3 regions of the Cohnella yongneupensis genome follow, and region 1 is predicted to be linked to each of the others. Evidence: riboswitches for the same ligand, from Rfam matches in the RefSeq annotation. Region 1 holds a riboswitch; each other region holds the start of a gene.
The links. Region 1 has a riboswitch for ZMP and ZTP ahead of ACFPQ4_RS06010 (bifunctional 5,10-methylenetetrahydrofolate dehydrogenase/5,10-methenyltetrahydrofolate cyclohydrolase). Riboswitches for the same ligand answer to the same signal wherever they lie in the genome.
Positions count from the first base shown of each region.

Region 1 (10,286 bases):
CGTATTAGGATCATAGCGGTGACAGTAGAAAATATCGACGTAGTCCATTTGCAGCCGCTTCAAGCTCGCATGCACCTGTTCGAACACGTGCTTGCGCGACAAGCCGCGATCGTTCGGTCCGTCGCCCATCGGCCAGTAAGCTTTGGTCGCTACGACGTACGAATCGCGCTTATGTTGTTTCAGCGCTTGGCCGAGCAACAGCTCCGCTTCTCCGCGCTCGTAGACGTTAGCCGTATCGAAGAAGTTAATGCCCAGCTCGAACGCGCGGTTCGTTAATTGCGCTACGATATCCGTACCGACCGAATTGCCGTACGTTAACCAACTGCCTAAGCTGATCTCGCTCACTTGCAGGCCGGTGTTACCTAATTTCCGATACTTCATTCGTATACCTCCATGCATATTATAGGGATGACGTCCTTGAACGTCTGTCTGTAAACGCGTGTTCATTGTGCGTAAAAGCTCTCCGCGAACGCGCGTTCACTCTGTCGTAAGCGTATCAAGTCGCTTATCCGCTGTCAACCGATACCGAGCTTCCTTCGTTCGCAAAATCAGCCGGCTTCGCGGGAAAGCCGGCTTCGCGCGCTATACCACTTTCGTCACATACCAGAACTCTTCGTCCTTGCGCACCGTAACATAGGTCGGTTTAATTTTCGACCAATCTACCTCGCGATCCGCATCCGTGGACGTACGGTAATCGAATTGTACCGGATAACGCACGCTGCCGTCGTCTTGCTTGACGCCCTTGCCGATCCGGTAACGCGCGATCCATGGACTGGATACTCCGGTAACCCAATTCAGTTCCTCGAACGTCTTACGCTGTTGCTCGCGAGTCGTCGGATCGAGTACGGCGTACTCCATTGCTCCGTTGCGCGTGCGTCGCGCTTCAGCCAACGTCTTGACCGCTTGCTCCGCAGATTTGGCTCCAAGCGCCCGTTCTAACAACGAGATGCGCATCTTAGTAAGCTCTTGCTCTTGCGACTGACCGCCATCCGATGCTTGAGCTTCCTCGGACATCGTGTCGCTCGGAGCCGGGGCGGGCTCCGCCGTCGGCATCTCCTCCGACGTTATCGTATCCGAAGCCGTTACGCTCGCCGCCTCGGCTACCGGCGATTGGTTCGAGTTTGCCGTGCCACATGCCGCCGACAAGCCGACAACAACGGCGCCTACGACCAGTAGATTTATCCATTTGTACATAAGTAAGCCTCCTCCATCTAACGATTAGACGAAGGCGCTTGGGATCCGGTTCTATCGTTCTCGGCAACGAGAACGCCCGCCCCGTCTCATGCCTTGCCGAACCTCTTCACCGACCGCGCCTTCGCGCGCTGCAATTCAACCTCTCGATCTTTAGCCGGCGCGTTCGTCACGAGCGAGTCCAACAACTTGCGCGCCGCTGCGGTAACTTCCTCGATCGCGAGACGGAACGCTTCTTCGTTCGCTTTCGATGGCGCGTTAAAGCCCGACAGCTTCCTCACGAATTGAAGCGACGCCGCTTGGATCTCGTCTTCCGTCGCCGGCGGGTTGAAATTATGTAGCGTTTTAATGTTTCTGCACATCGCGCTCACTCCACTATTCCCATTTTCAATTATTATAATGCCTGCCTTACTCTTCTCCATAGATAATTCCTCGTATTCTCTCCTCGCTCAGACAAAACCGCAAAGCCAGCTCGGTTACGGTCGCCCCTAGTTGGAACGAGTTTACGATCAGAGCATTGCGCTCCTTCAGTTCTTCTCTGATTCCCGTTTTCGTTCCCCAAGCCTTGCGTTGCGTCTGCGGGATGTAGAGGTGGCCACCTTGTATATATTTCTGGATTTCTTCCACTAAGCTCTGCGGCAAAATATCCTTAGCGTTCTTGTATTTTCCCATCGGGTCACCTATATGGACTTTACTAGCTGAATTTCATGCGGCGAGAGGAAGTCGAAGCCTTCCGATGCAAGCAGCACAATTGTCGTGAAGTGACGAGAAGATGCGCGCAACCAAACCCTCTCGGCCTTCATTTGTTTAATTGCAGCTAATGTTGCGGTAATGAATCGCCTCGTATCTTCCCTAGAAATCTCGTATTGGGGTCGAAAATGAACACCGAACGCAACGGTCAGAGCATCACCACGATGCTCCCATATCTTGCAATAGGAAACTGCTTTAATCTCGCCATCCCTATTATCCTTCAACGTAAAGAACAAATGATTCGGCCCGATGTCCGGATACTGAGAACGGTACTCTTCGGCCAAGTAATATTCCCGATCCTCATCCAAGATATCGAAGATACGCGCGATGTCCGCTATGTCTGCGAATGCGATATCGTCCATGAGTAGACGATCAGGACCATTCCATTCACGGAATCGATCATTAGCCATCATGACATGGTAATAACCATCGGTAACGAACCCTTCACGCTCCCACAGCTTAAACTCCTCATTACGAATTTGCCCCGGCTGCAGCAGCGTACCTTTGAATAACTTGTTGCCCCCATGCCGCTTAACGACATCCATACACATCGTTAATAACCCGGAAACCATCTTTTCTTCTCGCTCATCGTCACATCCAAAATGCACATATCCGTTGTGAGTATCCGGGGAGATACCCACGGTCATTAGTGCTACAAGACAACCATTGCGTTCTGCCACGAAGCCGTAATAGGGTAGATGTTTAAGAATATCCCCGCGAGAATCGTCCGTTTCCGGAAATAGCAAGCCTTTAAAGTTAGTACGACGATAGGACATGCCAGGCCTCAGCAGGCCCGCTCGTGCGATCGTCTTATAGCTTAATTGCTCCATTGCCTCGAAATCATCGTCCATTCGAACTTCTCGGTACAGCAGTCGGGTATCGTTCAACGTAGTTCCCTCCATCTCTTCGCACTTCAAGCATGCCACATATCCAATGGAGGCGATAGTTCGAACTTTTTTATAAAAAATCTCATTGCCAAATTTGGAAACGTATCCGATAATCTTTCGCGAGGGAAGCACGATGCTCTTAAGAAACATGGTTCGAGGAACGGCAACGCACGCTCCGGCCAACCGAATGATTCAGCTTTGGCAACATGCTTTATTTGCTTGATCGGGGCTATGCGAAGGTAGCGCCGGTCCGGCGCGCCAAGAAGCTGGGAGGACGCAATCGCATCCATCAAGTCTGAATTAAAACGGGAGCCGCGCGAGGACGGCCTTCTGCAGTCGCTTGCAGCTGCTCGCATTGCCAACCGGCGCAGGTCACATCGGTCTCGTCCACTACGATTACGAGATCGATAATATGTTCTACGTAGCTGAGGAGTCGCGCTATTGCGCCATCGACTTCGACGATGACATGGTTCACTGGTATGGAATGGATATCGCGTTTCGATGCCGAGCAGTCGCCGGATTGGTCCGCGCAGCTGAAGGGTAAGCTTCAGCGCGTCTGCGACCGGATCCGCGCGCAATACGCTTCCGTCTCGATGACGCGGTAACGACAACAACCCGTCTCATCGGAATAAACGCGAGGCGGGTTGTTTATTTTCCAGTTCGGGAATGCAGGATTTGTCAACAAGCTATCGAATCGTACGTCATTTTCCTCTAGGAGGGCACTTGAATGGGATTGTTCAGCGGCCTGCTCAATAACTATTCCGAAGTATCCGTACAAGAGCTTACCGCTCAGTACGGCGCTTACCTCATGCCTCAAGAAAAAATCCTAATGGGCTTCAAGCTCGTTCGCGATTCGTTCATGTTCACCGACGAAAGATTAATTCTCGTTGATCATCAGGGCGTGACGGGCAAGAAAACGAGGGTCGCGTCCATTCACCTTAACTCGATCTATGAAGTGACGATGGAAACGGCGGGTACGGGCTTCGACGATAGCGAAGTTACGATTCACTACATTACTTCGCCCTATTTCAAAACCAATAACGTAAGCACGGCCACCTATAAGTTCGAATTCGGCAAAAAGTTCAACGTTCAGCCCATCTACGTCGCGCTCATGACCATCGCCCACCAGAATAACAAGAGATTGAACGCCTAATCTCGACTATCGCCAACGACCGTCTGCGAAGACGGTCTTTTTGTATCCCTCTAATACTCCCGATCCTGCAGATCCTTATCCGAGAACCAGACCTGAATCTTCTCTACAATGCTGTCGCCCTGCAACGAGATATAAAATTCGTCTTGCCGATAGAGGTGATTCTCCACGCTCTTGAAGCCTCGCTCCCAAAGCTGCATTTCCGATGACGCGATGTCGTCTTGAATCTTAATGTCATAAATCGAGTAGTCCGCGTTCGACGAGACAATATTGCACACGGAGCGATAACAGGAGCTTTCGGAATCGTCCGAGAATCCCAACTCGACCTTATGATCCTCGTACGTTCTGAAGTGCCCGCCGAACCCTTCCTGATTCGTCCCCTGTCCCCATCGATCGATCACGTCTTGCTCGGGCATATCCAGCCGGATCCCGTCCATCCGTAATTGCTTATTGATATCCTGAAAATGTAGCCGAGCATCCATGGAAAAATACACGGCGAACGACACCCCGATTACGATGACGGCCGTAAGCAGCACGACAAGCTTTTTCCCACTGAACACGCCCATCGCCCCCGTCCGATTCGTTCTCGGCAGCTTAAAGCTCAATCCCGATCATCGCGCCAGCCCTTTGAAATAATCTCTGACCTCCAACCAATCGTTCACGCGTACGTATCCCGTTTCATTTTTATTGTGGTTCGCCGTAAATAGAATGCTCTGGCCCTCGAAGCCCTTGAAATGCCTCGTATTGTCGTCGATCAGATAGTCGGCGCGAATGATGCTCTTATCTCCGCAAAATACGAAGTTCATCTCGTTAAGGAACCCGAAATGCTCCTTCAACCATTCGTACTTGGCCGTGAAGGACGTAGGAACCTCCATCGCCGCAGTGGCAATGAAGATTTCGTACGACTCCGATAGCTCTTTGATAACCTCTTGGCTGTGCGGTATTGGATTCAAATCTCGGAAAAAATCCGGCATTAGGATCAATTCGAAGATTTCGTGAGCCAACTCCGGCCGAAGGTCTCTGAGCTTCTTGCCGTGCAGCTCCTCCATCGTAACTTGTTCGTTAAAAGTGCGATTAAACAACTCCAGATGCTTAGTCGAAAATTCCGCAATAACTTCGTCCATATCGATCGCGATTCTTTGCATGCTAACCTCGCCTGCCCCTGCTGATTATTAATGTCATAATTTTGTAATGCCGTTAACGATTCTGTCAACTTCGTTATCGATTTAGTTCGGACTCGGCGGCATGTACCGTATTGCGGAGTAGCGTCGCGATCGTCACCGGGCCGATGCCTCCCGGAACCGGAGTAATCGCGCTGACATGGGGCAGACAAGCCTCATAGTCCACATCGCCAACGTTGCCGGGATTGTAACCTGCATCCAATACGACCGCGCCCTGCTTGATCCACGAGCCTTGAACGAACCGCGGCTTGCCAACCGCCGCGACGACGATATCCGCCGTCTTCACGATCGAAGCAAGATGCTGTGTTTTCGAATGGCAGATCGTCACCGTCGCGTTCCGGTTGAGCAGCATGAGCGAGACGGGCTTACCCAGAATCGGGCTACGGCCGATGACGACCGCATGCTTGCCTTCCAGCGGCACTTCGTACGCGTCCAAGATCGATAGAATCGCTTGCGGCGTGCAAGGTGCGTAGCTCGGCAGATCGAACGCGGTTCTTCCGAAGCCGAGCGTCGTTACGCCGTCGACGTCTTTCCCCAGCTTAATGCGTTCGAAGGCTTCTCGTTCATCAATATGCTCCGGCACGGGGTGCTGCAACAGAATACCGTGAACGAGCGGATCGTCATTCAGTTCGCCGATGACCCGTAGCAACTCTTCGGTTGTCGTTGCGCTCGGCAAGGTAACCCGCTTCGAACGGATGCCGAGGCGTTCGCAGGCGTTGCCCTTCATTCTCACGTACGTAGCCGATGCCGGATCGTCGCCGACGAGTATCGTAGCCAGACATGGTGTAATGCCCTGCTTCGCCAACTCCTCCACTCTCGTCTGCAACTCGGATCTCATGTTACGCGCAACGGCCACGCCATCCAAGATCGTGACTTGTTCGCTCATCCCAATCCCTCCCGGTAAATAGAAAGAGGCAAGGGATGTTCCCTTACCTCTGCCCAGGCGTACGGCTCGTGACGCCGTGCGCTCCCTCGCGGTCATCCGCGTTCGCCAGTTACGCACGGCCGTATTCAGTTGCTACCATTGTAAGCCCAACAGGCTTCGTCGATCAATACCGTTATCGAACAATCGGCTTCTTTCGCATCGTCGATATTATTGAATAATTGATTGCTTATATATTGTATAGCCGATCTTCCGTGCCGTTCGTCGTCACCGCGCAATCCGGATATTTCGATTCGATGAATAGGCACACCTGAGGATAGAACCTCGGCTTTCCCGTAAGAAACCGAACATCCGCCGCACCCTTCTCTTGAATGAGCAGATCACAGATCACCCTAGCGCTGCGAATACCGCGGCCGACATATTCGAGAACCGGCGCATGCCATCTGTCGTCCAGCTCCATCCCGACAGGGAGCGCCGTATCTTCTTGTGCGTTCTCATGCGTGTCTTCTTGCGCATTCCAGCTGAAGAGATCCACCGGAGCAGGCGGTTCCGCTACGGGCACGACGCGTTGTATCGGAATAGACTCGGCACGACGGGGAGGCGCGACATGCCTTAGCTTGGCCAACTGCCTATTGAGCAAGGGCAGGCCGTGACTCACATGCATGCGCACGTCTTCTGGAAGATTACCGCGGCCGACGATCTCAGGATCGTTCTGCCAGCCGTTCTTCACTTTGAGCAGGAGCTCGTCCAGCTCGTAGTCGATCGCGTCGAACCCTTTTTTCACCGCAGCTACGACTTCCGCGTCAATCCCGAGATGCTCCTTCAGATGCTCGATGCCAAACTTCTTTGTCTCTCCGGTCGCTTTATTGTCCACCTGATGCTGGTAGCGCAGTTGCCGACCGCATTCGCAGCGTAGCTCTGGCGAGACGCATCCCGCGTCGATATAGCCCGTATAAATCCAATCAGAAAGCAAAAACTCGATGTCTTCCGGATTCGTGTTGTCCGGTATATGGAAGCCCTTGTCGCGCGCCATCGCGTTCGCGAAGCTCGTCCGGCGGCTACGGTTCAATTGTTTCGTTAGAAAATCCCGTTGCTCCGCGCTCAAGCTCTCCATGATCGCATCGCGTTCTTGCACCGATAGAATTAACATAGCTAGCTCCTTCGTAGGCGTTACGACGCTAACAACCGCGCAAGTCTATTCTAACGGTTGCCACGGCCCTTATTCATGCGGAAAAGTCGGTTTTAAATAGAGGCTGTCGCTTCCGTTAGACAAGTTGCGGTGTTACGCGCCTCGGCATATAGATCAACGAAAGAGCAGATCCAAGGATATGCTCCTTCACATGTTCCACAACGTTAGCCTGTATTCCTGCCAGAATTTTTTGACGAATATTGACGACTGCGTAGATCAGAATTACACTCTAATTTGTGTACTTTAACTTACTCTCACAGGAGAACAATCTATTATGAACATCAAGCTCGTATTGATCAGCTTATATATCGTATTGATTTACTGGATTTCATCGCATCTGCCGTCCATGCATGCTCTGTTCTATCCGACGCTCGGCGCGTTCAGCTTCTTGTTGGCATCGCGCGAGTTCGATATGAAGGAAGCCGGCCGCGTAATGGCCGGAGCGACGATAGGCTCGGCCATCGGAACGTTGCTGCACGCGGCGAGTCCCGGCGTTATCGGGTTACTGGCCGATACGCTCTTCGTCGGATGGCTGATCCATCGGTTCCGTTGGAACGCGCCTCCGATTCTCGCCGTCTCCATTATTCCGTTCTTCGTCGCGCAACCGAACCTGTGGGCCGCCCCCTTATCCGTCATGCTGTCTATCGCGGGCTTGATCGCCGTGCTGGCAGGGGCTCGACAAGCCGAGTCGCTATGGAGGCCGGTCTCTTTTAGAAGCACAATCGCTCCCGAAGCGGAATAACCTAGCCGAATATTGAATGCCAACGCCTACCCACCTTCCGGTTAATGACATGGAGGTGGGTTTGTTGTTACTCTGGATCTATGACGCGAGCCTTATTTTTCCTATTGATTTTGTTGAAATCTGTCGGAAAGCGTGTAGAATAATAGAAGATTCGCACACTTCCTAAACATTTACATTGCAGGAAAATACGCATCTCCGAATACTCCGACACCACACAACTGGACAACCTCACCTAGACCAAGCATTTCTTCCGTTCAGTAGAATGAGAGGATGGAAAGACGACCATGTACTGTAGCCAATGCGGATCGCATAATGATCCGAACGCCAGGTTCTGTAAGGGATGCGGCTCATCGCTTCCAAAGCCCGACAGCTGTAAGCAATGCGGAGAGGAAGTAAGACCTGGGACGGCATTTTGCGCCCGATGCGGTGCCCGCCAATCGAACGGCGCAACGCCTGAGCAGCCTCAGCAACCGCAGCAGCCTGCCCAGTGGACGCCGCCATCGCCATTGCCGGTTCAACCGCCTCTGCCGATGCAGCCTCCGACCGCATTCTTTCCGCCGAATTCGCCGTTGCCGCCTATAACGCCTACGCCTCCTTTGCCATCTGAGCCGACGGCGATAATAATGCCGACACCCGAGCCTATGCCGTATACGCAGTCGCCTCAACCTACGCCGTTCGCACAGACGTATCAGGCCCCGTCTCCGTTGCCTGGTCAGCCTATGCCGACCGCGCAAGCGCAATCGGACGCAGAAGTAGCCGCTGCCATCGCCTTACCGCTGGAATCTTCCGACGCGCCTGCCGCGTCCCGGAAATTCAACTGGCTGTATGCTTCGATCGCAGGCGTTGCTTTGCTACTAGTCGTGTTCGCCGGGCTTTATTTCTCAGGCGTTATTCTCAAAGACCAATCTACCGAGGCAGTCATCGACTCCCCGCCATCCGCCGCGGCATCCGCAACATCGTCGGCGGCCGAAGTGGCCGTCGCTTCGGATATGTCCTTCACGCTCGATAGCGTAGACTCGTCGGCCTATCCGACCATTACCTTGATAGTGGGAGTTCATGGTGCATACGACGACAGCGCGATCGCGGACGCCAAGGTTGCGATTACCGAGCGCGGTCAGCCTCAGTCCATTAAAGAGAAACACGGGAGCGCGAACGCAAAGGCGCTGAATATCGTCTACGTAACGTCCGTAACGAACAGCAACCCGCCAAGCGGCGAAACCCGCATCGTCGAGCTTGATATCGCAGGCAGCAAGCTGTCCGGCTCCTATCAATCGCCGGAGCAATCCGCCGTGACGATCGGCGACCTGAGCTACAATACCGATCAATATCCGAAGGTTAACGTGTATTTCTCGCTATACGACTCGAACGACAATCCCCTCGAGGACTTTGATGGGGCTCAGTCCGCCGTATCGATCACGGAAGACGGCACCGCGCCTAGCAACGTTACCTTCGGCAAGCTGGCGCAGCTTCCGCAGTCGATCAGCACTAACCTGGTCATCGACGTCAGCGGCAGCATGGAAGAGGACGACAAGCTCGCGCGCGTCCAAACGGCGGCAACCTCCTTCTTAAGCCAGGCGGAATTCGGCGCGAACGACGTTGTCGGCTTGATGCAATTCTCGGACGAGTCGAATATTCAGCAATACGACTTCACGCAAAACATCGATTCGGTCCAAAACACGATCAACGGCTTGTATACGAACGGTTGCACGGCGCTGTACGAAGCGCTTAACCAAGCGGTCAGCAACACCGCTTATAACGACAGGGACGGGCTCAAATACGTCGTCGTCTTCACCGACGGCAAGAACGAGCTGTGCGACGGCTCTACGAACTGGGTGAGTCCGAACACTGTCATCAACAACGCGCTTCAATGGGGCGTGCCGATCTATGCGATCGGAGTAGAACAAGACTCGGATTTGCAACGCATCGCCGAAGAGACGAACGGCAAATATATTTTGCTCGGGGACGACATTACGCAGCTAAACGGCATTTACAGCGACATCTATAACCGCAAAAAGAACCAATTCGTCCTGTCCTACGAATCGGCGATTGCAGGCAAAAAAGAGCGCAGCCTAGCGATTAATCTCAACTTGCCGAACCATTACTCGAGCGGCGCCGTTGCGGTCTCGCCGAAACTGCTGGACAATCGGGACGTATCCGACGCGATGCAGAAGTACCAAATCGCATGGTCTCAGGCGATGAACGCCCGTTCCATGGATCCGCTAGTTCCGTACGTCACTTTGCCTCTAGATGCGCTAGACAAAAACTCGGTGTACAACATCGTCGACGCTCAAATTAACGGAGACATTACGTCTT
Region 1 covers NZ_JBHSNC010000019.1:2,001-12,286, reverse strand. Annotated here, with positions in the region: gene ACFPQ4_RS06055 (aldo/keto reductase family protein) at 1-381, opposite strand, end outside; gene ACFPQ4_RS06050 (hypothetical protein) at 583-1,194, opposite strand; gene ACFPQ4_RS06045 (DUF2277 domain-containing protein) at 1,281-1,553, opposite strand; gene ACFPQ4_RS06040 (CD3324 family protein) at 1,600-1,863, opposite strand; gene ACFPQ4_RS06035 (hypothetical protein) at 1,872-2,828, opposite strand; gene ACFPQ4_RS06030 (hypothetical protein) at 3,308-3,433, shown strand; gene ACFPQ4_RS06025 (PH domain-containing protein) at 3,556-3,981, shown strand; gene ACFPQ4_RS06020 (hypothetical protein) at 4,032-4,583, opposite strand; gene ACFPQ4_RS06015 (5' nucleotidase, NT5C type) at 4,590-5,123, opposite strand; gene ACFPQ4_RS06010 (bifunctional 5,10-methylenetetrahydrofolate dehydrogenase/5,10-methenyltetrahydrofolate cyclohydrolase) at 5,197-6,045, opposite strand; ZMP/ZTP riboswitch at 6,090-6,168, opposite strand; gene ACFPQ4_RS06005 (DUF3895 domain-containing protein) at 6,272-7,192, opposite strand; gene ACFPQ4_RS06000 (hypothetical protein) at 7,506-7,973, shown strand; partial or broken gene ACFPQ4_RS05995 (zinc-ribbon domain-containing protein) at 8,258-8,389, shown strand; gene ACFPQ4_RS05990 (vWA domain-containing protein) at 8,597-10,286, shown strand, end outside.

Region 2 (10,286 bases), on a different contig from region 1:
GTTGTTCGAGTTACTCGTTATTACGCTGCTGATCTGAATTTACCAATGGCTAAGCGGTCATTACCACCGCTTAGCCATTGGTCTTAGGGAATGCTATAATAGGGACTGTGCAACAAATTCCACAGATCGATCTTAAGGGGGTTCTTTCGAGCTTATGAGTTATTTGAGCAAACCTTATACGTTAAAAGGGCTGACTTTGCGCAACCGGGTCGTCATGAGTCCGATGTGTCAATATTCGGTGGACGCGGAAGACGGCATTCCGAACGATTGGCACTTCGTTCACTATACATCTAGGGCAATCGGCGGAGCCGGATTGATCATCATCGAAATGACGGACGTCGATCCGGACGGCCGGATCACCAATCGCGACCTCGGCTTATGGTCGGACGAGCAGGTTCCGGCATTCCGTAAGCTGATCGACCAGCTTCACAAGTACGGCGCTAAGGTAGCGATACAAGTCGCGCATGCCGGACGCAAGGCGCAGGACGCGGTCCAGCCGGTTGGTCCCGAGAATGTAGCGTTCGACGCCAAATATAAGCAGCCTCGAGCTCTTACTACCGAGGAAGTGTGGCAGCTCGTCGGCAAGTTTGCGGACGGAGCCCGCAGGGCGGTTGAAGCCGGCGTCGACACGATCGAGCTGCACGGGGCGCACGGTTACTTGATCCATCAATTCCAATCGCCGAACTCGAATCGCCGCGAAGATGAATTCGGCCAAGACTTATCGAAGTTCGGCGTCGAAGTCATCAAAGCGGTCAAGCAAGTCCTTCCGCCGGACATGCCGCTTATCATGCGCATATCCGCGGTTGAGTACGCCGAAGGCGGCTACGATGTCGACTATGCTATCGACCTTTGCCGCAAGTATCGCGAAGCGGGCGTAGACGTATTCGACGTATCGAGCGGCGGAGACGGCGTATCCGCCGGGCGCAAGCCGGGCAACTTCCCCGGCTATCACGTTCCGCTCGCGCGGGCGATCAAGAAGGCGCTGGACGTGCCCGTGATCACGGTAGGCTTGATCGACGACGAGAAGCTCGCAGAGAGCATTCTAGGAGGCGGAGATGCCGACCTCGTAGCGATCGGACGCGGCATGCTCCGCAACCCTTACTGGGCGGTCGACGCGCTTCGCAAGCTGGATGGCAAGACGGACGTGGTGAAGCAGTACGAGCGAGGCTATTAAGGCGCGACGCGATAGTCGCGCTCCTGCGATAATACCTGCGCATGCGGCACCGGGTTAGCGGAACTACGTGCCGTTAATACGCTATTGCCCGTGCTTGGCGGCACATTAGCAGAACCACGTTCCGCTATTCCGCTATTGCCCGCGCGTGGCGAATCACCAAAAAAGCCCCGACACGGAACCAAGGTTCCACGTCGGGGCTTTTGCGTATGCGCGTATTAGTACGCCATGTTAGGGTACAGAGGATATTGCGCCGTCAGATCAGCCACAAGACCGCGGGCTTTCTCGAGCGTCGCCGCGTCTTTAGGGTTCTTGAGCGTAAGGGCGATGACTTTAGCGATCGTCTTCATCGCTTCCGGACCCATGCCGCGGGTCGTGACGGCCGGCGTACCGATACGGATACCGCTCGTGATGAACGGGCTCGTCGGATCGAACGGGATCGCGTTCTTATTGACCGTGATCGCGACGGAGTCGAGAACATGCTCGGCTTCTTTGCCCGTGATGTTCAAGTTGCGCGTATCGATCAGCATCAAGTGGTTGTCCGTGCCGCCGGAAACGATATTCAGGCCTTCCGCGACGAGCGCGTCCGCAAGCACCTTCGCGTTAACGACTACATCGCGAGCGTAGTCTTTGAAAGAAGGTTGAAGCGCTTCGCCGAAGGCGACCGCTTTGGCCGCGATGATGTGCATGAGCGGTCCGCCTTGCGTGCCCGGGAATACCGCTTTGTCGATCGCGGCAGCCCATGGTTGACGGCACAAGATCATACCGCCGCGAGGTCCGCGGAGCGTCTTATGCGTCGTCGTCGTAACGAAGTGAGCGTGCGGTACAGGGCTCGGATGTTGACCGCCCGCGACGAGACCCGCGATGTGCGCCATGTCGACCATGAAGAGCGCGCCTACGTCGTTAGCGATTTTGCCCATTTTCTCGAAATCGATCGTGCGCGGGTATGCGGATGCGCCGGCAACGATCAGACGAGGACGGTGCTTGAAAGCCGCTTTGCGGACTTCTTCGTAATCGATCGTGAAAGTCTCTTCGTTAACGCCGTAAGCGACGAAGTTGTACAGCAAGCCGGACGCGTTCGCCGGGTTACCGTGCGTCAAGTGGCCGCCGTGCGCAAGGTTCATGCCGAGAACCGTGTCGCCCGGCTTGAGCACTGCCAAGTAAACCGCAAGGTTAGCTTGCGCGCCGGAGTGCGGCTGAACGTTCGCATGCTCTGCGCCGAACAGTTCTTTGGCGCGGTTGCGCGCGATTTCTTCCGGGATGTCTACGTATTCGCAGCCGCCGTAGTAGCGTTTGCCCGGGTAGCCTTCCGCGTATTTGTTCGTAAGCACCGTGCCCATCGTCTCGAGGACCGCTTCGCTTACGATATTCTCCGATGCGATCAATTCGATGTTGTCGCGCTGACGTTTCAGTTCGAGGTTAAGCGCCTTTACGATTTCCGGGTCTTGCTTGTTGAGATTGTCCAACATGATGATATGCCTCCTAAGGAATTAGTTCTATGGGTACTGCATTAGTCACAAGTATTCGTAGAAGATTGCGCCGGAGCGGCGTCTTCCAGGGTATAGACCGCGCGAGCGCCGCCGATCAGCTTCGGACGCGTCATCGCCATCGCGACCCGCGCCTGCCCGATCGTCCGGACCGACGGTCTGAGCGGTACGGCGACCGGACGCAAATGCATGCCGATCATCGTCTCTCCGATGTCGATGCCCGCGTGCGCTTGCACCGCCTCGACGAGACAAGGTTGTTGCAATTGACGATAAGCGAAGGAGGCCATCGAGCCGCCCGCCTTCGGCATCGGAATCGCCGATACCTCGGTCCAGCCCTGCTGTTCGGCCAAGGTCCGTTCCGTCACCAGCGCGCGATTCAGATGCTCGCAGCATTGCCAGACCGCTTGGAATCCGATCCGCTGTCTGACCCGCTCTACGCCCGCATGAATTTGCGCGGCAACCGATTCGGCGCCGGAGGTCCCGATGCGCGCCCCTTGCACCTCGCTCGTGCTGACGCCGAATACGACGATCTGCCCCGGCCGCAAAGCCGCGGCTTGCGCGAGCTCGCTTAGCACCTGCTCCACTTGCTCCGTTATCGTGTTCGCAGCTTCCGACGTCATCACGAGACCTCCTTCTATCGCCGATATCGCGAATGAATTATTTCGATTCCAATGCCATCACTTTGTTGATGCGGTTCTTATGGCGTTCGCCGCCCGAAAACGGCGTCTCGAGCCAGATCTTCACGATTTCCGCGGCAAGCCCCGGACCGATGACGCGTTCGCCCATGGCGAGTACGTTCGTATCGTTATGCTCTCTAGTCGCCTTGGCCGAGAACATGTCGTGCACGAGCGCGCAACGAATACCGTGCGTCTTGTTCGCGGCGATCGACATGCCGATGCCGGTTCCGCATATAAGAATGCCCCGCTCCGCTTCGCCGCTAACGACTTTCTCGCATACCGGCAATGCGTAATCCGGGTAATCTACGGAATCTCCGCAGCTGCAGCCAACGTCGATCAATTCATGGCCCAGCGCCGTAAGCACGGGTACGATCTCATCCTTTAGCCGGTAACCGGCGTGGTCTGCCCCAATCGCGATTTTCATCCCCAATGACCTCCCTCGTATACGTAGCTATTATACCTGAATTGCTCTGAGCCAAACAGAATTCGACATCCATAATACCGTCAAAAGACAAAAAAGAGCAAACGTGCGTTAGCACGTTGCTCTTTGCCCAGGCGACCGGCCGGGTGTCCGATGCTCCACCGTGGTTTCATCCACTACGCGTCGCCAGTTACATCGGAACCTTGAAGTTATGCTCTAATCATACCGAACGAAGCGATAAAAATCAATCACCCTTCGCGCCCATTCGAGCCGGAATCATCTGGTTCCAGCTTCTCGACGATGCTCAGCAAAGCGTCCTCGATCTCGTCCGCGCACTGCTCGTAGAGCGAGAGCGAGCCGCCGAACGGGTCGGCGATATCGAAATTCGGAATGCGCCGTTGCAGCTCGAACAGCCGCGCTTGCTCCTCGGCGGACAACTGCTGCCCTAACGCTTGCCGAACCTGCCATTCGCTGTACAGCCTCTCCGCCTCCGCCACGTCGTCCATTACCGGATCGCCTCTGAGCGCGTATTCCTTAAGCGTGTGCGTCTTCGCGATAGCATCCGGGTAAGACTGCACGATGGCTCGCTTATGGCTGGTCGATAGCGTAAGAATCAGATCCGCCCAGCGCACTTCGTTCGCCGTCAGCGAGGTCGAAGTGCCGGGTACGTCCAGGTTGCGTTTGCGGAGCGCGGTCGCCGCGTGCGGGGACGCCGGAAGACCGTTCATCGTGGCGACGCCCGCCGAGCGGACTTCGATCGACTTGCCTCCGCGGGCAGCCAAATCGGCGAGCATCGCATGTGCCATCGGGCTGCGACACGTATTCCCCGTACATACGATCAGAATGCGAAGCATGCTTGTGCCCCCTTTATCTAGTTATTCAGAATTTATAAGTTTCATGGCTACTCATTTCTGAATAACCTCCGACATAAACGTTTTTCCGCCATCCCTTAGGACGGCGTAAGTCGTTTATGCTTGGCCGTCTCTATATAAGAAATAATAATCCAAATCCGAACAAAATAACACCGCCGAGCGCTTCCCCGTATCCGCCCAGCGAACGGCTGACGTGCCGTCCGAGCATCAATCCCATTACGCTCATCAGCCCGCCGGTCAACCCGAATAGCAGCACGGTGACGAACAAGTGAGAGGAGAACATGCCTAGCGACACTCCGACGGAGAACGAATCGATGCTTACGCTAAAAGAAAATACGAGCGTGCCCCAGACGGTGCGATGATCGATCGAATCGACCGACTCCCCGCGCACGGAGCTATAGACCATATGTCCGCCGAGCAGCAAGAGCAACGCTCCCGCGGCAGAAGTCGCGATTCCGCCGAGCAGCTCGCCGACGTATTGTCCCATGACCATGCCGCCGAGCGGCATCAAAATATGGAACAGCGCGATAATCGCGCTCAGCTTGAGCACGTCGCGGCGCCGGATGCCTTTCAATCCGATTCCGATGCCCAGAGAGAAAGCATCCATGCCCAGAGCGACCGCCATGACGAGAATCGTCAGCATTTGCCCGGATGCGATGGACCAGTCCGTCATCGCTTGTCCCCCCTCATGCGGCGAGCTAGCCTCCGCATCGCCTTATCCTCTATCCAACATATGCGGACGAGTTCGGGATCATGCTCTTAGGGGTGGAAGCTTATGGAAGATGGAGGGGTGCTTCCCTTTAGACGTTCAGAACGCGGCCGCCGGCGGCTTTGCGCAGGCGATTCATGAGCGCGGTGCCTATGCCTCGCTCCTCATAGCCTTCCGCGACGATGAAATCCAATTCCCTCGCGTCGCATTCCCGCAAGTGCGCATACAGAGCCTGCGCCGCGACTTCAGGGGAGCTGCGCGGCCCGCAGTCGAGCACCGCGTCCGCTTCGTAGCGGCCCGCATGCTCCGTGCACGCCAGCACGCCGACGCGCGACCCAAGGGCGCGCGCTTCATCGACCTTCGATTGGACGGCCGCAATCATCGCCTCCTGCTCGCCCGTGACGAGCAGCAACTCGCCCTTTGGCGCATAGTGAGCGTATTTCACGCCGGGCGACCTTGGCGCCTGTTCGAGGGACGCTTCCGTCTGCCGACTCTCCTCGCCTTGTACCGATGCGCGTCCGCCGACCGCTTGCTGCAGCATCTCGCAGGTTACGCCGCCCGGTCTAAGAATATGAATCCGATCATCGATGACTCGGACAACCGTCGATTCAAGCCCGACGCCGGTCGGACCGCCGTCTAGTATGCCGTCGATACGCCCGTCCAAGTCTTCACGCACATGCGACGCTTGCGTTGGGCTTGGTCTGCCGGAACGGTTGGCGCTCGGCGCGGCCAGCGGGCAGCCCGACTCCGCGATCAGCCTCCGCGCCGTCTCGTGCGCGGGCACGCGCACCGCCACCGTATCGAGTCCTGCCGTCACGAGCGGCGATACGACGCCTTCCCTCACCGGAAGAACGAGCGTCAGCGGTCCCGGCCAGAACGCCTCCATCAGCCGTCGTTCGATTTCCGTCACCTGCGTCGCGAGCCGTCCAACGTCCGCCGCTTCCGCCAAGTGAACGATCAGCGGGTTGTCCGAAGGCCTGCCTTTGGCCGCGAAAATCCGCGTGACCGCCTCCGTATTGCCCGCATCTCCTCCGAGCCCGTACACCGTCTCGGTCGGGAACGCAACGATGCCGCCATCGGCAAGCGCCGCGGCGGCTTCTTTCAGACCGGCCTGCGCCGGATCCGAGGACCAATATTTCGTCATCATGCTCATGTCCATCCTTGTCTGCCGTCATCGCCGCATGCGCGGCAAGCCTATGCTTTGCCGCTATTATAGCACATTACGAGAACAACCCCGCGATGAACGCGATCAGCTTCTGGATGATGACCCACAGGAAAAACTTCGGCTTCGGCTTCTCCGCTTCCGTTCCGTTGTCCGAAGCGTTAGACGCATGCGCCGGTTTAACGCTGGCCGTCGCGACTTTGGCGTCGTCATCTTGAGCGGTAGCCGCCGTCAAGCACATAGGCGGGAACAGCACGCACCACCAGTTCGCTCCTTTGCCTTCGCCCAGCGTAATGCGTAACGCCTCGTAATCGCCAGCCGCGTAGCTCTTGCCTTTGAACTGTTTATCCGGAAAAGGCACTTCCCCAAGCTCCACGCGGCCTTTGTAGTCGACGTCGTAATCGTTCAACTTAGCGTTCACCAGCTTTTGCAGCTGTTTCAAGTGATTGCGAATCAAGCTTTGCGCCTTGTCATGGTCGGCGGGCATCTCGCCCCATGCGAGAATCGCCTCGGACACGCTGGCGCGCACGGCTTGTTTTACTTTCTGATCGAAGTCGCTATCGGAATTGGCGATAATCCGAATCCGGATCGCGTCTTCGGGAATGATCTCGGATGCGCTCGCCGAAGCGAATCGGCCGAACGTTGCTATTAACGCCAGGAATAATGCCAACGACAGGACGATAATTTTAACGAAATAATAGGATTTGGAAGATGATTGCGGATAAAAATGAACGCGCATAGACGATTTCTCTCCTCGGGCACCCGTCGGTGCCGATCTATGCGTTCCGGAACGTCGTAATGTTCAGTATGTCCGGGAAACGAGTCTATAAACCTATCAATTTTTATTCGGCAAAAGCCGATGATATCTAACATGACATCAAGTAGCAGGAGGCCTATATGAGCATTCGAAACAAACTGATTTCCGCTTTTGCCGTCCTATCTCTTCTTCTCCTCTCCCTCGCCATCATGACCAACCTGTATTTGGAGCATTCCCGATCGGCCCAGCAAGAGACCGTTGCGGACGGGGAATTGCGTTACACGCTCAAAAATCTCCAATATCGGTTAGCCGGCATGTCGAACGACGAACGGGCGTATATCATGATGCAAGACAGCCAGTACACGTCGGAAATTACGGCGAAAGGGCTTGAAGTCACCGCTATTATCGATCGGCTTAAGTCGGACTCGACTTTAAGCGATGCGGATAAATCCTCGGTTGACCAAATCGAGGAATTGTACGCCGACTATACCAAAGAGAGCCAAAAAGCAATCGATCTGGTGCTAGCCGGTCAATTGACCGAAGCCAAGCTCGTTCATTTCGACGAAGAGCGCGCGGCCCGCAAAAAGCTCGACCAGGTAACCGCGGAAGCGGTGGATCGTCTGAACGCGGAAATCGCAAGCGACAACAAGATCCAAAAATCGAACGATAAGAAAGAACAGACGCTCATGTACGGATTTTTCATTGCGGGCGTTCTATTGTCCATCGTGGTCGCATTCCTGATCATTCGCGCCATAACGAAGCCGCTTGCCGCCATGAACGGTCAAATGCGAGAAATCGCCGACGGCAAAGGCGACCTGAGCCGCGAGATCATCGTGCGCAGCCGAGACGAGATCGGGACGCTCGCGGACAGCTTCAACCGGATGCTGCGCAACCTGCGCGGCATTATGAGCCAGGCGCAGGATACGGCCATTCAAGTAGCGGCGTCCTCCGAGGAGCTGACCGCCAGCGCCGAACAGACGACCCGCGCGACCGAACAGATCGTCGAAGCGACGAACCAGATCGCGGACAGCTCGACGACCGAACAGAACCATGTCGCCGAAGCCGTAACCGCCATCCAACAAATATCGAACGGCATCTATGAAGTATCTGCCAGCAACGATGAGGTGTCTCGCTTGGCGCAAGCCGCATCCGAGGCATCCGCGGAAGGCACGAAATCCGTGCGCGAGGTTCTGACGGACATGCAGGTGCTCGACGAGACGGTGCAGCAGGCGGCCGTCGTCATTCAGTCTCTTGGCAACCGCTCGCAGGAAATCCAGGGGATCGCGATCATGATTACAGATCTCGCCTACCGGACGAATCTCCTGTCCCTGAACGCCGGCATCGAAGCTGCCCGCGCGGGCGAACACGGCAGAGGCTTCGCCGTCGTAGCGCTAGAAATCCGCAAACTCGCCGAAGAGTCGCGTAAATCCGCGGAACAGATCGGCTCGCTCATCGAAGATATCGTGACGGATACCGGCTACGCGGTCGGCGCGATGAACGCTGGTACGGCGAAAGTCACCCAAAGCTTAACGAAGGCGGATACGGTAGACAGAGCGTTGACCGTTATCGAAGAGCACGTCAATGCCGTTACCGCCCGCGTAGATCACACCGCGGCAACGACGCAGGAGCTCGCGGCTTCCAGCAAGCAAATCGTCTCCCTCATGGAAGATATCGCCGACGCGGGCAACGAAGTGACGGCAGCGTGCCAGAACAACTCGGCTTCGACCGAAGAACAGCTTGCGACGATGGAAGAAATCTCTTCCTCCTCGCAGGCGCTGTCCAAGCTCGCCGAGGATTTGAATAACGTCTTGTCCCGATTCAAGTTGCATTGATCGGCCAGTACACGACAAAGGGCAAAGCGCTTAGGCGCTTTGCCCTTCTTTGTTGGCGGTATGATAATCACACGCGTTGGCTCTATTGGCTCCAAACCCGCGAGTTTCCACGATTTAAGCACACATGGCGGCTCTATTGGCTCCCGCCCCCGCGCGACCTACTCCCTAACCGCCATGACATGGCGATCGATGCCCGCGTAATCCTTCACGAAGCGGATGTCGCTCCAATCCGCTACTTCGCGAAGAAGCGCCGCGGCGTCCTCCGCCTGACCCGCGCCGACTTCCCAAGCTACGACCCGCGGCACCGCGCGGAGCGACTGCAATTGTTGCGCCATCGCGCGGTAGGGGTTCAGCCCGTCCTCGCCGCCGTCTAGCGCAAGATGCGGTTCGTGTGCGCGCACTTCGCGCTGCAAGCCGGGAATGTCCGCCGAAGGGATGTAGGGCGGGTTAGAGACGAGGATATCGATCGGCGGATAAGCATCCGCACCTCCGTCGGTCGCAGCCATGAACGGCGTCAGCAGATCTCCCTGCACGAACGTCACTCGCTCCGCTACGCCAAGCGTCTCCGCGTTGCGCCGCGCCATCACTAGCGCATCCGGCGATAGATCGGATGCCATCACGCGCCATTCCGGCCGTTCGGCCGCCAACGTAACCGCCAACGCGCCGCTCCCCGTGCCGACGTCCAGCACGACGGGTCCCGTGGCGCCCGTGCCCGATGGCCAGAGCCGATCCCCGATCGCCAGCACCGCTTCGGCCAACAGCTCGGTCTCCGGCCGCGGAATCAGCACCGCCGCCGACACTTCGAACCGCCGCCCGTAAAAATACTGCTCCCCGATGATATATTGCACCGGCTCTCCCGCCGCTTTGCGCGCCAGCATCTCCGTCCATGCCCCGCGCTTCTGTTCCGGCATCGGTTCTCGCCAATCCATCAGCAAATCCGCTTTGCTCATTCCGAGCAAATAAAGAAGAAGAAGCTCCGCGTCCGCGTCAGCTTCTTCTACTCCGGCTTGCCGTAAGCTATCCGCGCCTAGGCGCAATGTCGCGCCTATCGTCAGAGGGTTAAATCCGTCTTTCTCGCTCACGCGTCACGCCTCCAAGCTCCAAGCCTAAAATCGCTTAACCCATATTCTCGCGTTCCAAAATTTCCGCTTGCTCGGCCAGCGTCAACGCTTGAACGATCTCGTTCATATCGCCGTTT
Region 2 covers NZ_JBHSNC010000051.1:74,133-84,418, forward strand. Annotated here, with positions in the region: gene ACFPQ4_RS16850 (LSm family protein) at 1-37, shown strand, start outside; gene ACFPQ4_RS16855 (NADH:flavin oxidoreductase/NADH oxidase) at 155-1,174, shown strand; gene ACFPQ4_RS16860 (serine hydroxymethyltransferase) at 1,390-2,637, opposite strand; gene ACFPQ4_RS16865 (TIGR01440 family protein) at 2,682-3,278, opposite strand; gene rpiB (ribose 5-phosphate isomerase B) at 3,316-3,759, opposite strand; ZMP/ZTP riboswitch at 3,878-3,960, opposite strand; gene ACFPQ4_RS16875 (low molecular weight protein arginine phosphatase) at 4,005-4,610, opposite strand; gene ACFPQ4_RS16880 (manganese efflux pump MntP) at 4,741-5,301, opposite strand; gene ACFPQ4_RS16885 (L-threonylcarbamoyladenylate synthase) at 5,429-6,484, opposite strand; gene ACFPQ4_RS16890 (stage II sporulation protein R) at 6,558-7,238, opposite strand; gene ACFPQ4_RS16895 (methyl-accepting chemotaxis protein) at 7,397-9,088, shown strand; gene prmC (peptide chain release factor N(5)-glutamine methyltransferase) at 9,247-10,170, opposite strand; gene prfA (peptide chain release factor 1) at 10,205-10,286, opposite strand, start outside.
Region 2: linked by a shared signal. The riboswitch ahead of rpiB (ribose 5-phosphate isomerase B) and the one ahead of ACFPQ4_RS06010 (bifunctional 5,10-methylenetetrahydrofolate dehydrogenase/5,10-methenyltetrahydrofolate cyclohydrolase) in region 1 are both predicted to bind ZMP and ZTP.

Region 3 (10,286 bases), on a different contig from region 1:
CAAGGCGGTTCGCGATTTCGAGGACAATATGAACGAAGGCCATTCGCTCAAGGAGAAGGTCGCGCACATTATCGATCTGGAGAAGTCGGCATATCGGGATTTTCCGCCGGGCCTGATCAAGCAGATGCTGGCCGAAGACGCCGAGCTGGCGCGATATATCGAAGCGATGTACAGGGAGAGAACGATTCCGTTAACCGTCCGGATCATTCGCGAGGGACAGGCTAGCGGGGTCATATCGGAGGACGTCTCGATCGAGAACGTACTGGCATTCATTCAAATTTATATGAACCAATACGAAGCGTTGCTGGATATGGCCGATAAGAGCGCGGACCGGGATAAGTTCCTCGAGGGCATGGTCCAAATGTTCTTTTATGGATTGTCCGGCAAAAGGTAGAGGAGAGACGAGATGACGTTTACGGACGGGAAATGGACGGCGGAGCAAAAAAGGATCATCGATGCCGCGGCAAAATGGGTGCGTGCTAAGCTCGAGCGAGAGAGCAGCGGGCACGATTGGTGGCATATCGAGCGCGTCGTGCGAACGGTGCGAACGATCGCGCAAGCGGAGCGGGCGGATTCGTTCGTCTGCGAACTGGCAGCGCTTTTGCACGACATGGCGGACGAGAAGCTGAACGACGACCCGAAGGCGGCCGAGCAGGAATTGGAGCAATGGCTTGCGAATTGTGGAGTGAGCGAGGCGGACGCCGTACATATCCTCGAGATCATCGGCACGATGTCGTTCAAAGGCGGCGCGCGGCCGCCGATGCGGACGACGGAGGGTAAAGTCGTGCAGGACGCCGATCGGCTCGATGCCATCGGCGCGGTCGGAATTTCCCGCGTGTTCGCGTACTCCGGGGCGAAGGGGCGTCCGATCCATGATCCGGAGTTGCCGCCTCGACAGAACATGACGCAGGAAGATTACCGCGGGGGGCGCGATACGGCGATTAACCATTTTTACGAGAAGCTGTTGAAGCTTAAAGATTTAATGAACACGTCGATGGGTAAAGAGCTGGCGGCGGAGCGACATCGCTTCATGGAGACGTACTTGGAGCAGTTCTATGCGGAGTGGGACGGGCGAAAATAGACGATAGGCACATGGGGAGCCCGAACATCTGCCGCATCTGTTCGATCGGCTGTACAAGGCCGAATCCAGCCGGTCCTCGAGAGGCTCGGGGCTTGGGCTGACGATCGCCCGTCACATTGTCCAAGCGCACGGCGGCACGATCAAGGCGAGCTCGGAGCCGGGCAAAGGCATGGAGATGCGGATCGAGCTGCCTCGATCGCGGATGACAAACTTTTGATACATTTTCCCTGTAGAGTGAAAGAAGTAACAATCTATCACTAAGCAGGAGGGAAGAGAAAATGAGCAAGAAGAAGTTCATCGTAGCGGCGCTTGGACTGGCGCTTACGATCGGCACGGCGCAATCCGCGTTCGCCGCGACCGCCGATGCGTCCGGCGCGTCGGCGAAGAAGACGCAGCATGCCGAGTGGAAGGCGCAGACGGCTGCGCTGAAGAGCGAGCTCGCGTCTTTGCGGGCGGAGCAGAAGACGCTGACCGCGCTAATCGTTCAGCAGCATAATGCGAACAAGGCGGCTCGCACAGGGCTGTCCGCGGAAGCGAAAGCGGCGTTGAAGGCTACGCTGAAGAGCTTGGCGCAGCAGATCAAAGCCGAGCGCGCGAGCATCGAGACGGTCCGCACGCAGAAGCAAGCGCTTTGGATGCAAGTCAAAGCGGCGAGACAAGCCGGCGATACGGCGACCGGCGTTGCGGACCTGGAGCAGATCGTAACGCTCAAAGGCCAGATCATCGATGCGAAGCAGCAGATTGTAACGCTTCAGCAAAGCCTGCAAGCCGCGCTGAATGGCGCTAGCGCCTAACGGCAAAGAAGAGCAAAAACAGGATATGACACACGAAATGGCGTGCAAATTGACAACCAATTTGACACGCCATTTTTCTTTTTAATTTCGATGTCGACGCAAATTAATTTAATGGAAATTTTAAGGATAATTTTATTAGGTGCTGTATAATTGCAATGAGGTGATTCGAATGTATTTTGAGCGCACAAGTCTTGCAAAAATCATTTTAATTGTGCTAGGTGTTTTGTTTACTATTTTGACATTTATATTCTATGGAATGAGCAACTTTGGTGAGCTGATTCATTATGGCATTGCCGATCGATTGATGCGAAAAATAGATACGGTTGTATTTTTCATTTTTGCGGCCATTTCGTTCGCTGCCAGCATCGTGCTTCATGTCATCATGAAAGATGCGCAAGAGGAACTTGATGCTGTGGCAGCTCGAATTTCACGCGAAATCGATAAAGCCAAACACGCCAATTGAAACCCCCAACGGAGCCCGTCAGAGCCCTGGCCAAGTGTATTTCGTACAATTATCGTCTGCAAAGTTCCGGTCCCGCGGCATGCTAGTTGCATTACGCACAGGCGAAATACAGAAAGGATCTCACCTATTATCTATCAGGAGACTCTACTATGCGTATAATGACCTATCGCAAGCTGCGCCGTGCCATAAGCTTTGCATTCGTGCTCGTGATTCTCCTCGTCTTGGCAACGGGCTGCGACGGATCGAAGGCTCCGTCCTCGTCCCCGGCGGTGGGGCCTTCAACGCCAACTGCGACAATCGAAGTAGCGTCCGAACCCGCGGCACCCGAGCGGAAGACATTAGAGCAACTCGTCGAGCAGTACCACTCTCTGGGGCTGACGGACGTTCATAATCACGACGCCAGCGGCTCTGCCTATGCGATAAAGCAGTCCATGTGGGACCAAAATGCCGTCAGCCGCGTCGTGCTGTTCGGGGACGTCTCGGAACCGAGCGCCGTCCTTACGGACGCCGCGGCGTGGGAAGCGTACGTGGGAAATCCGGATCACGTCGTTCCGTATTTCTCCGGCATCGATCTCCACGATAAGTCCGCCATCGATGACGCCCGGCGTCTTCTGGAGCAAGGCTATTTCGGCATCGGCGAAATCGTCGGAGCATCCACCTACTCTCCCGTTGTGTCAAAGGTGGCTTGGAAGGCATTCGATCCGATGGATGGCATTTTGCCGCAGCTCTACGAATTATGTGCGGAGTATAAAGCTCCGGTTCTGCTTCATATCGATCCAATGGCCGGGGAACCTATCGTGAAGCTGGAGGAAGCGCTCGACGCCTATCCCGATACGATTATCATAGTCGGGCACATTAATGCCTACAATTCTCCGGCCAACGTTGAAGCGCTGATGGCGGCGCATCCGAATCTGTACGCCGACTTCTTCGCGGGCTTCACGGATTTGAATCCGGATAGCGGGAATACGCTCGAAGACTTCGTGCCGGTCATGAAGAAGTTCTCGGATCGTTTCCTGCTAAGCACCGACTCCGGCTACGGTCTGGACGGCGAGGAGGCGGCGGCCATCGAATCGATGTACCGGATGGTCGATTTACTGAACCAAGAGGACCCGGAGGTTGCGAAGCGAATCGCGCATGATAATTACGACGCGATCCTTCAAGCCGAGCCGGCAACGAAGACGCAGTTGGAGGCGCTCGGGAAGCTCGATTTTCCGGACGGGCAGAAGCCCGACCTGACCCATTTGTCTAAGCTGGAAGCGGGCCGCCTACTGATTGATGCGCAGGTAGATATGACCCAATAACACGTTGACATCGGAGCGGACACACGAGTCGCTATTCCTGGCCAATTAACGGTTTTAACATTGGTTGCGGATATCAGAAGCCTTATTAGCACCCAAGCGCCGTATTCTAACGAGTTTTGAGGAAAATAGCGTCTTCTATGTCCGCTAGGTCGCCCAAACACGGCTTGTTCGTCAGAATAGCGTCCCGTGTGTCCGTGGAGTCAGTCCCCTACCCCATCAATCGATGCTCATACGCGTAGAGGCTGCCCTTAATCACCTTTCGGTGACTTGTGGGACAGCCTCTATAGTTACATTAGGAGATGAGATGCTTATCCCTTAGCAAGCTCCTTGCGAACGATCGGCGCGACCTTGGTGCCGAGCAGCTCGATGGTGCGCAGCAGCTGGCTATGAGGCATCGTGCTGACGTCGGCATGCAGGAAGAACCGCGTAATGCCTAGGTTGCGCTGCAGCAGCACGATTTTCTCGGCGACGTATTCGGGATCGCCGACATAGAGCGCACCGCGCATGCTGCGAGCGGCATCGAACGCCGAGCGGTCGTAATGCGGCCATCCGCGTTCGCGACCGATCGTGTTCATATGGGCTTGCGTGTGCGGGAAGAACAGGTCGGCTGCTCGGTCGGTCGTATCCGAAATGAAGCCGTGGGAGTGCGTCGCAATCTGCAGCTTGGCGACGTCATGCCCTGCGCGCGCGGCGGCTTGCTTATACAAGTTGACGAGCGGAGCGAACCGCTCCGGCATGCCGCCGATGATGGCGAACACGATCGGCAATCCGAGCGTCCCCGCGCGAACGGCGGATTCCGGATTGCCGCCACTGGCGATCCATACCGGAAGCGGCTCCTGCACGGAGCGCGGATAGACGCCTAAGTTTTTGATCGCCGCACGATGGCCTCCGCGCCAGGTGACCTTTTCCGATGCGCGGATCGCGAGCAATAGCTCGAGCTTTTCCTCGAACAACTCGTCGTAATGGTCCAGACTATATCCGAACAGCGGGAACGATTCGATGAACGAACCGCGCCCCGCCATAATTTCCGCCCGACCGTTAGACAAGCCGTCCAACGTGGAGAAAGATTCGTATACGCGAACCGGATCGTCCGAGGACAATACCGTAACGGCGCTCGAGAGACGGATCCGCTTCGTCACGGAAGCGGCCGCTGCGAGTATGGTGACCGGCGAAGTGCCCGCGTAGTCTGCCCGATGATGTTCGCCTATGCCATAGACGTCTAGCCCGACTTGATCGGCGAGCACGATTTCCTCGACGGCCTGGCGCAGCCGCTCGGCGTGAGTGATGGACTTCCCGACCGTCGCGTTCGGCGTCGCTTCGAGAAACGTGCTGATTCCTATTTCGAATGAAGATGCTTGATTAGTCATGCGGGTTTCGCCCCCTTATTAATACCTATAGTCTACTCATTATTTTATTGTTTCTCAACTTTTGTTAGTTAGGTTACAATCCAAGGGAGGTGAGCTGCGGATGAACATTAGGGTTGACCAAAGAGGACCATCTTTAGTAGCGATCGTGGAAAGCGACGAGATTGTCATTGGCGAAGTGCAAGACGCATTGGATTTAATGGCTACTGTACAATACACGGCGGACTGCACAAAAATGCTCATCGAAAAGTCGTGCTTCACGGAAGATTTCTTTGAGCTCAAGACGAAGCTTGCGGGCGATATTTTGCAAAAGTTTACGACCTATCAAGTGAAGCTGGCGATCGTAGGAGATTTCGGCGCGTACGACAGCAAAAGCCTGAAGGATTTCATATACGAATGCAACAAGGGCACGCAAATCTTTTTCCTCCCGGACCAGGCGACCGCGCTCGATAGGCTTCACCAGTACGCGTAATCGTGCCGGATCTACAGACGTGATTAAACAAATCCAACCGTTGTCAGTTCCAAAATAAGGATGTACACTATCGTTAACAATTACACCGCGCGCAACTGGCGTAGCATGGATAACCATGGGGGAACGCAGCGGATACGGCCGTACGCCTGGGCGAAGCAATCGAACGCGAATGTCGCGATCGGGTGCTTCTTTTTGTTTTTCCAGCCCATAAGGAGAGGCTAGGTGTCTATGATGAAAGTGGCTTACGTGATGTTCGACGGAATGACGACGCTCGATTGGGCGGGTGTACATGAGGTGCTGCCGTGGATGCTCGTGCTCGGGGCTAAGCCGGACTTGTCATGGGACTTCTGTTCGAACAAAGACCGGATTACGGACGATCGCGGACTTAAAATCAACATCGACCACGTTTTGCCGGACTTGTCCAGGTACGACTTGGTTTTCGTAACCGGCGGCATGCCTACGAGACAGCTTAGATTCGATGCCGCATTCATGGCCTGGATCAAGACCGCGCGAGACGCGAAGCTCAAAGCGTCGGTATGCACCGGCGCTTTGCTGCTCGGCGCCGCCGGGTTCCTAGAGGGTAAGCGGGCAACGACTAACCCGTCGGCATATGACTTGCTTGCCCCCTATTGCGCGGAGGTCGTTCGGGAACGCTGCGTTCGCGACGGCGACGTGTTCACCGGAGGAGCCGCGTCGTCTTCGATCGACCTAGGCTTGCTGCTCGTCGAGTCGTTAACGGACGTCGCATTCGCTCGACAGGTGCAACAGAAAATAGATTACCCGTACTATCGTCCGCAATTGTAATGGCCTATTCGATCGAGGATAATGATTAGGTAAGGACTGGTAACCTAATTTCTCGAAGCGGGTGATCATTTGAACCGAATCATTGCGATTACCGGCGCATCGTCCGGGATCGGTCTGGCAACGGCGCTGAAGTTCGGACGGGAAGGGTGGACCGTATACGCGGGCACTCGGAATGCGGAAAGAGATAGGCAGCTGTACGCGGACAACGCGAATGTGCATTTCGTCGAGATGGAAGTAACCGACCCGACCGCTCTGCAGACGGTCGTAGACCGAATCGATGCCGAGCATGGACGTCTGGACGTCCTATTCTGCAATGCCGGCTTCGGTTATTTGAGGGCGCTTGGGCAAGCGGATCTCGCGGACATCCATCGCGTGTTCGACACGAACGTATACGGCGTCATGCATACGATCCGCGCCGCGCTGCCGCTTCTTCGCAAGGGAGATGGCGGGCATATTATCGCGACGTCTAGCGTCGGCGGGCTTGTGGGACAGCCGCTCAACGAAATTTATTGCGCCAGTAAATTCGCGGTCGAAGGTCTACTCGAAAGCTTAGCGACTTACTATAAGCCCGCTTTCAACATCGATATAACGCTTCTTGAGCCGGGCGCGATCGCCACGAGCTTCGTCAGTACGGTCATGTCGCAGGTCGAGAAGACGGGCGGTATTCTGGACGATGAATACAAGCCGGTTCTGATGCGTTATATCGAAGGTTTCAATAGCCGCAATTCCGTGCCGCAGACGTCGGAGTCGGTTGCCGATGTCGTATGGGACGTCGTCCATAGCGATCCGAAGCCGCTTCGCGTCAGAACTTCGGAAGCTGCCGAATCATTCGTCCGCTTCAAGGCGGAGAAAGATCCGACCGGGCTCGAAGGCGTAAAGTATACTCGCAAGCTTCAACTGAATTGGTAAAATAGGGATAGGTAACCGCTGATGGAGCGGCCGACGTCTCGGTCGTTCTCAAACTCATGGAGGTGCACGGAAATGAAAGCTCTTTTTATCGGGGGAACAGGCATTATCAGCTCGGCGATTACGGAGCAATTGGCGAAGCAAGGCTGCGAATTGTACTTGCTTAACCGCGGCAGCCGGAACGATGATTTGCCTGCGGGCGTACGCGTCGTTCAAGCGGATATCAACGACGAGGAGCGCGTGGCGAAGCTGATCGAGTCGATGTCGTTCGACGTCGTCGCCGATTTTATCGCGTTCGTGCCGGCGCAGCTGGAGCGGGATTATCGCCTTTTCCAAGGCAAAACGAAGCAATTCATGTTCATCAGCTCGGCATCCGCCTATCAGACGCCGCTATCGGACTATCGAATCACCGAAGGTACGCCATTATCGAATCCATACTGGGAATATTCCCGGAACAAAATAGCCTGCGAAGAGTACCTCATCAAGCAATATCGCGAGCAAGGCTTCCCGGTTACGATCGTCCGGCCGAGCCATACGTACGACGAACGCTCGATTCCGCTAGGCGTGCACGGTAGCAGAGGAACTTGGCAGGTTGCCCGGCGCATGCTGGAGAACAAGCCGGTCATCATTCACGGCGACGGTACGTCTTTGTGGACGATGACGCACAACAGCGACTTTGCCAAAGGCTTCATCGGCTTGATGGGCAACATTCACGCGCTCGGTGAGACGGTACATATCACTTCGGACGAGTCGGTCACTTGGAACCAAATTTACGAGATTATCGCCGACGCGCTGGGCGTTAAGCTCAATGCCGTCCACGTCTCTTCGGAATTCCTCGCCGCATGCAGCACGGAAGACTACCGCGGCGGCTTGCTAGGCGACAAGGCCAACTCCGTCGTCTTCGACAACGCGAAGCTGAAGCGGCTAGTTCCCGAATTCGTCGCGACGACGCGTCTCGACCAAGGGATCAAGAAGACGGTCGCCCACATTCTGGCCCATCCAGAGCTGCAGCAAGAAGACCCGGAATTCGATGCGTGGTGTGACAAGGTCGTTCATGCGCTGGATGCGGCGGCAAAGGCGATCAGAGGGTAAAAAGGGAACCGAATAGGCATCCGCTGAATATTCTGCTTCGACGACTTGAGCAGAAGGTGGCGGATGCAAGATGATTCCGATGTACCCGTATTACGGTTACGAGACGCATTGTCGTCCAGTCCCGGTGACGTTCCCTCCGCAGCATCAAGATAGGCAGCCGGGTTTGGAATATTTGATGAACCCGACTCCAATCTCGGATAATCCCGCCTATAAGGGAAGCGGTAAGCTGGCAGGCAAAGTCGCCATCATCAACGGCGGCGACAGCGGCATCGGCCGCGCGGTCGCGATCGGCTTCGCCAAGGAAGGCGCAGACATGGCGATCGTCTACTTGTACGAGCGGGAAGACGCGCTGGCGACGAAGGCGATGGTCGAGAAATACGGGCGGCGCTGTTTACTAATCGAAGGCGATTTGCGGCGTCCGGAGTTTTCCGCGGAAGTCGTAAGACGGACGCTCGCCTGCTACGGTTGCCTGGACATTCTGGTCATGGGCCAAGGCGTTCAATTCCCTCAGGAAAGCATCATGAATATTTCCGACGCGCAGCTTGAGGACACGTACCGAACGAATATTTTCCCGATGTTCTACATGACGAAGGCGGCGTTGCCGTACTTGAAGCCGGGAAGCGCGATTATCTCGACGGCGTCCGTTACCGCCTACGTGGGAGCGCCGCTGCTCGTCGACTACTCGTCGACCAAGGGTGCGATCGTCTCGTTCACGCGATCTTTATCGCTGCAGCTAGTCCATAAGGGCATTAGGGTCAACGCTGTGGCACCCGGACCGATCTGGACGCCGCTCATCGTATCGAGCTATTCCGCGGAATACGTGAAGACGTTCGGGCTGGAGACGCCGATGAAGCGAGCTGGGCAGCCGTTCGAGCTCGCGCCGACTTACATTTACTTGGCGTCGGACGACTCGTCGTTCGTGACGGGGCAAGTGCTGCACGTTAACGGGGGCGTTATGACGGAAACCTAATAGACCTAATAGAGGGGCATTCGGGTTATTTAATACCTGGGTGCCCTTTTATCGTTCTTCGATCCGGATGCACTGGTGGGTATTGACAATAGCTCATACGATTATTATTATTATCATTATCGATAATGATAATAAGTTGATAACGGAAGGAGTTTACTCGTGAATCCAACGAAAGCCGACTTGATTTTGCATCCTATCCGTATGCGGATCATTCTAGCATTGATGCCAGAGGGCAACCGCACGACCCAGCAGTTAGTGGAGCGCCTCTCGAACGTTCCTCAGGCGACCTTGTACCGTCATTTGAATACGCTTCTGAAAGCGGGATTGATTCATGTCGCGGAAGAACGCAAAGTGCGGGGGACAACGGAGAAAGTATATGTTCTGGCGAAGAATGCAGCCGACATTACGCCTGAAGACATGACGGAAACGTCCCCCGAGCTGCATATGGAGCTGTTCATGAAGTTCGTGGCGTCGATGATCGGAAGCTTCGGTTCCTATGTCGGACAGGACCATTACGACCTGTTTGCGGACGGAATCAGCTTTCGGCAGCACCAGTTCTACTTGGACGACGAGGAGTATAGGGAGATGTTGAAGGATATTAGGGAGCGGATGCAACGGCAAGTCGGCAACGAACCGCGAGAAGGAAGAAGACTACGTAACTTATGGAACGTAGTCATACCGGAGGTGAACGGCAATGAACCCGATAACGACTGAACCGATTATCGTTAACGAAGAAGTAATGGCCAAAGCTTCCGTGCGCTCGCTATTGTGCTTGCCGCTTTACCTAGCTGTTCCGGCCCTGTTCTGGTACGGATTCAAGCTGGCGGGTTACGAGATGGATTGGCAAGCGTTCGGATTAGGGGCGCTCGGATGGTTCATCGCGTTATTGCTACGGGGACCGCTTAGCGCGGTCGTAATGAAGTTGCCTCGGGATCAAGCGGCGAATATTATCGGCTTAAGCTCCGGCGTACTGGAAGAGGGTACCCGTGTGATCCTGCTCGCGCTTACGTCGGTCGCGTCGTCTTGGGCGCTCTCCGTC
Region 3 covers NZ_JBHSNC010000013.1:53,815-64,100, forward strand. Annotated here, with positions in the region: gene ACFPQ4_RS05210 (TetR/AcrR family transcriptional regulator) at 1-394, shown strand, start outside; gene ACFPQ4_RS05215 (HD domain-containing protein) at 407-1,081, shown strand; gene ACFPQ4_RS05220 (ATP-binding protein) at 1,110-1,298, shown strand; gene ACFPQ4_RS05225 (hypothetical protein) at 1,360-1,875, shown strand; gene ACFPQ4_RS05230 (hypothetical protein) at 2,045-2,338, shown strand; gene ACFPQ4_RS05235 (amidohydrolase family protein) at 2,488-3,639, shown strand; gene ACFPQ4_RS05240 (LLM class flavin-dependent oxidoreductase) at 3,948-5,006, opposite strand; gene ACFPQ4_RS05245 (DUF4180 domain-containing protein) at 5,107-5,475, shown strand; ZMP/ZTP riboswitch at 5,557-5,634, shown strand; gene ACFPQ4_RS05250 (DJ-1/PfpI family protein) at 5,704-6,279, shown strand; gene ACFPQ4_RS05255 (SDR family oxidoreductase) at 6,349-7,188, shown strand; gene ACFPQ4_RS05260 (SDR family oxidoreductase) at 7,261-8,277, shown strand; gene ACFPQ4_RS05265 (SDR family oxidoreductase) at 8,348-9,247, shown strand; gene ACFPQ4_RS05270 (helix-turn-helix domain-containing protein) at 9,407-9,961, shown strand; gene ACFPQ4_RS05275 (YhfC family glutamic-type intramembrane protease) at 9,942-10,286, shown strand, end outside.
Region 3: linked by a shared signal. The riboswitch ahead of ACFPQ4_RS05250 (DJ-1/PfpI family protein) and the one ahead of ACFPQ4_RS06010 (bifunctional 5,10-methylenetetrahydrofolate dehydrogenase/5,10-methenyltetrahydrofolate cyclohydrolase) in region 1 are both predicted to bind ZMP and ZTP.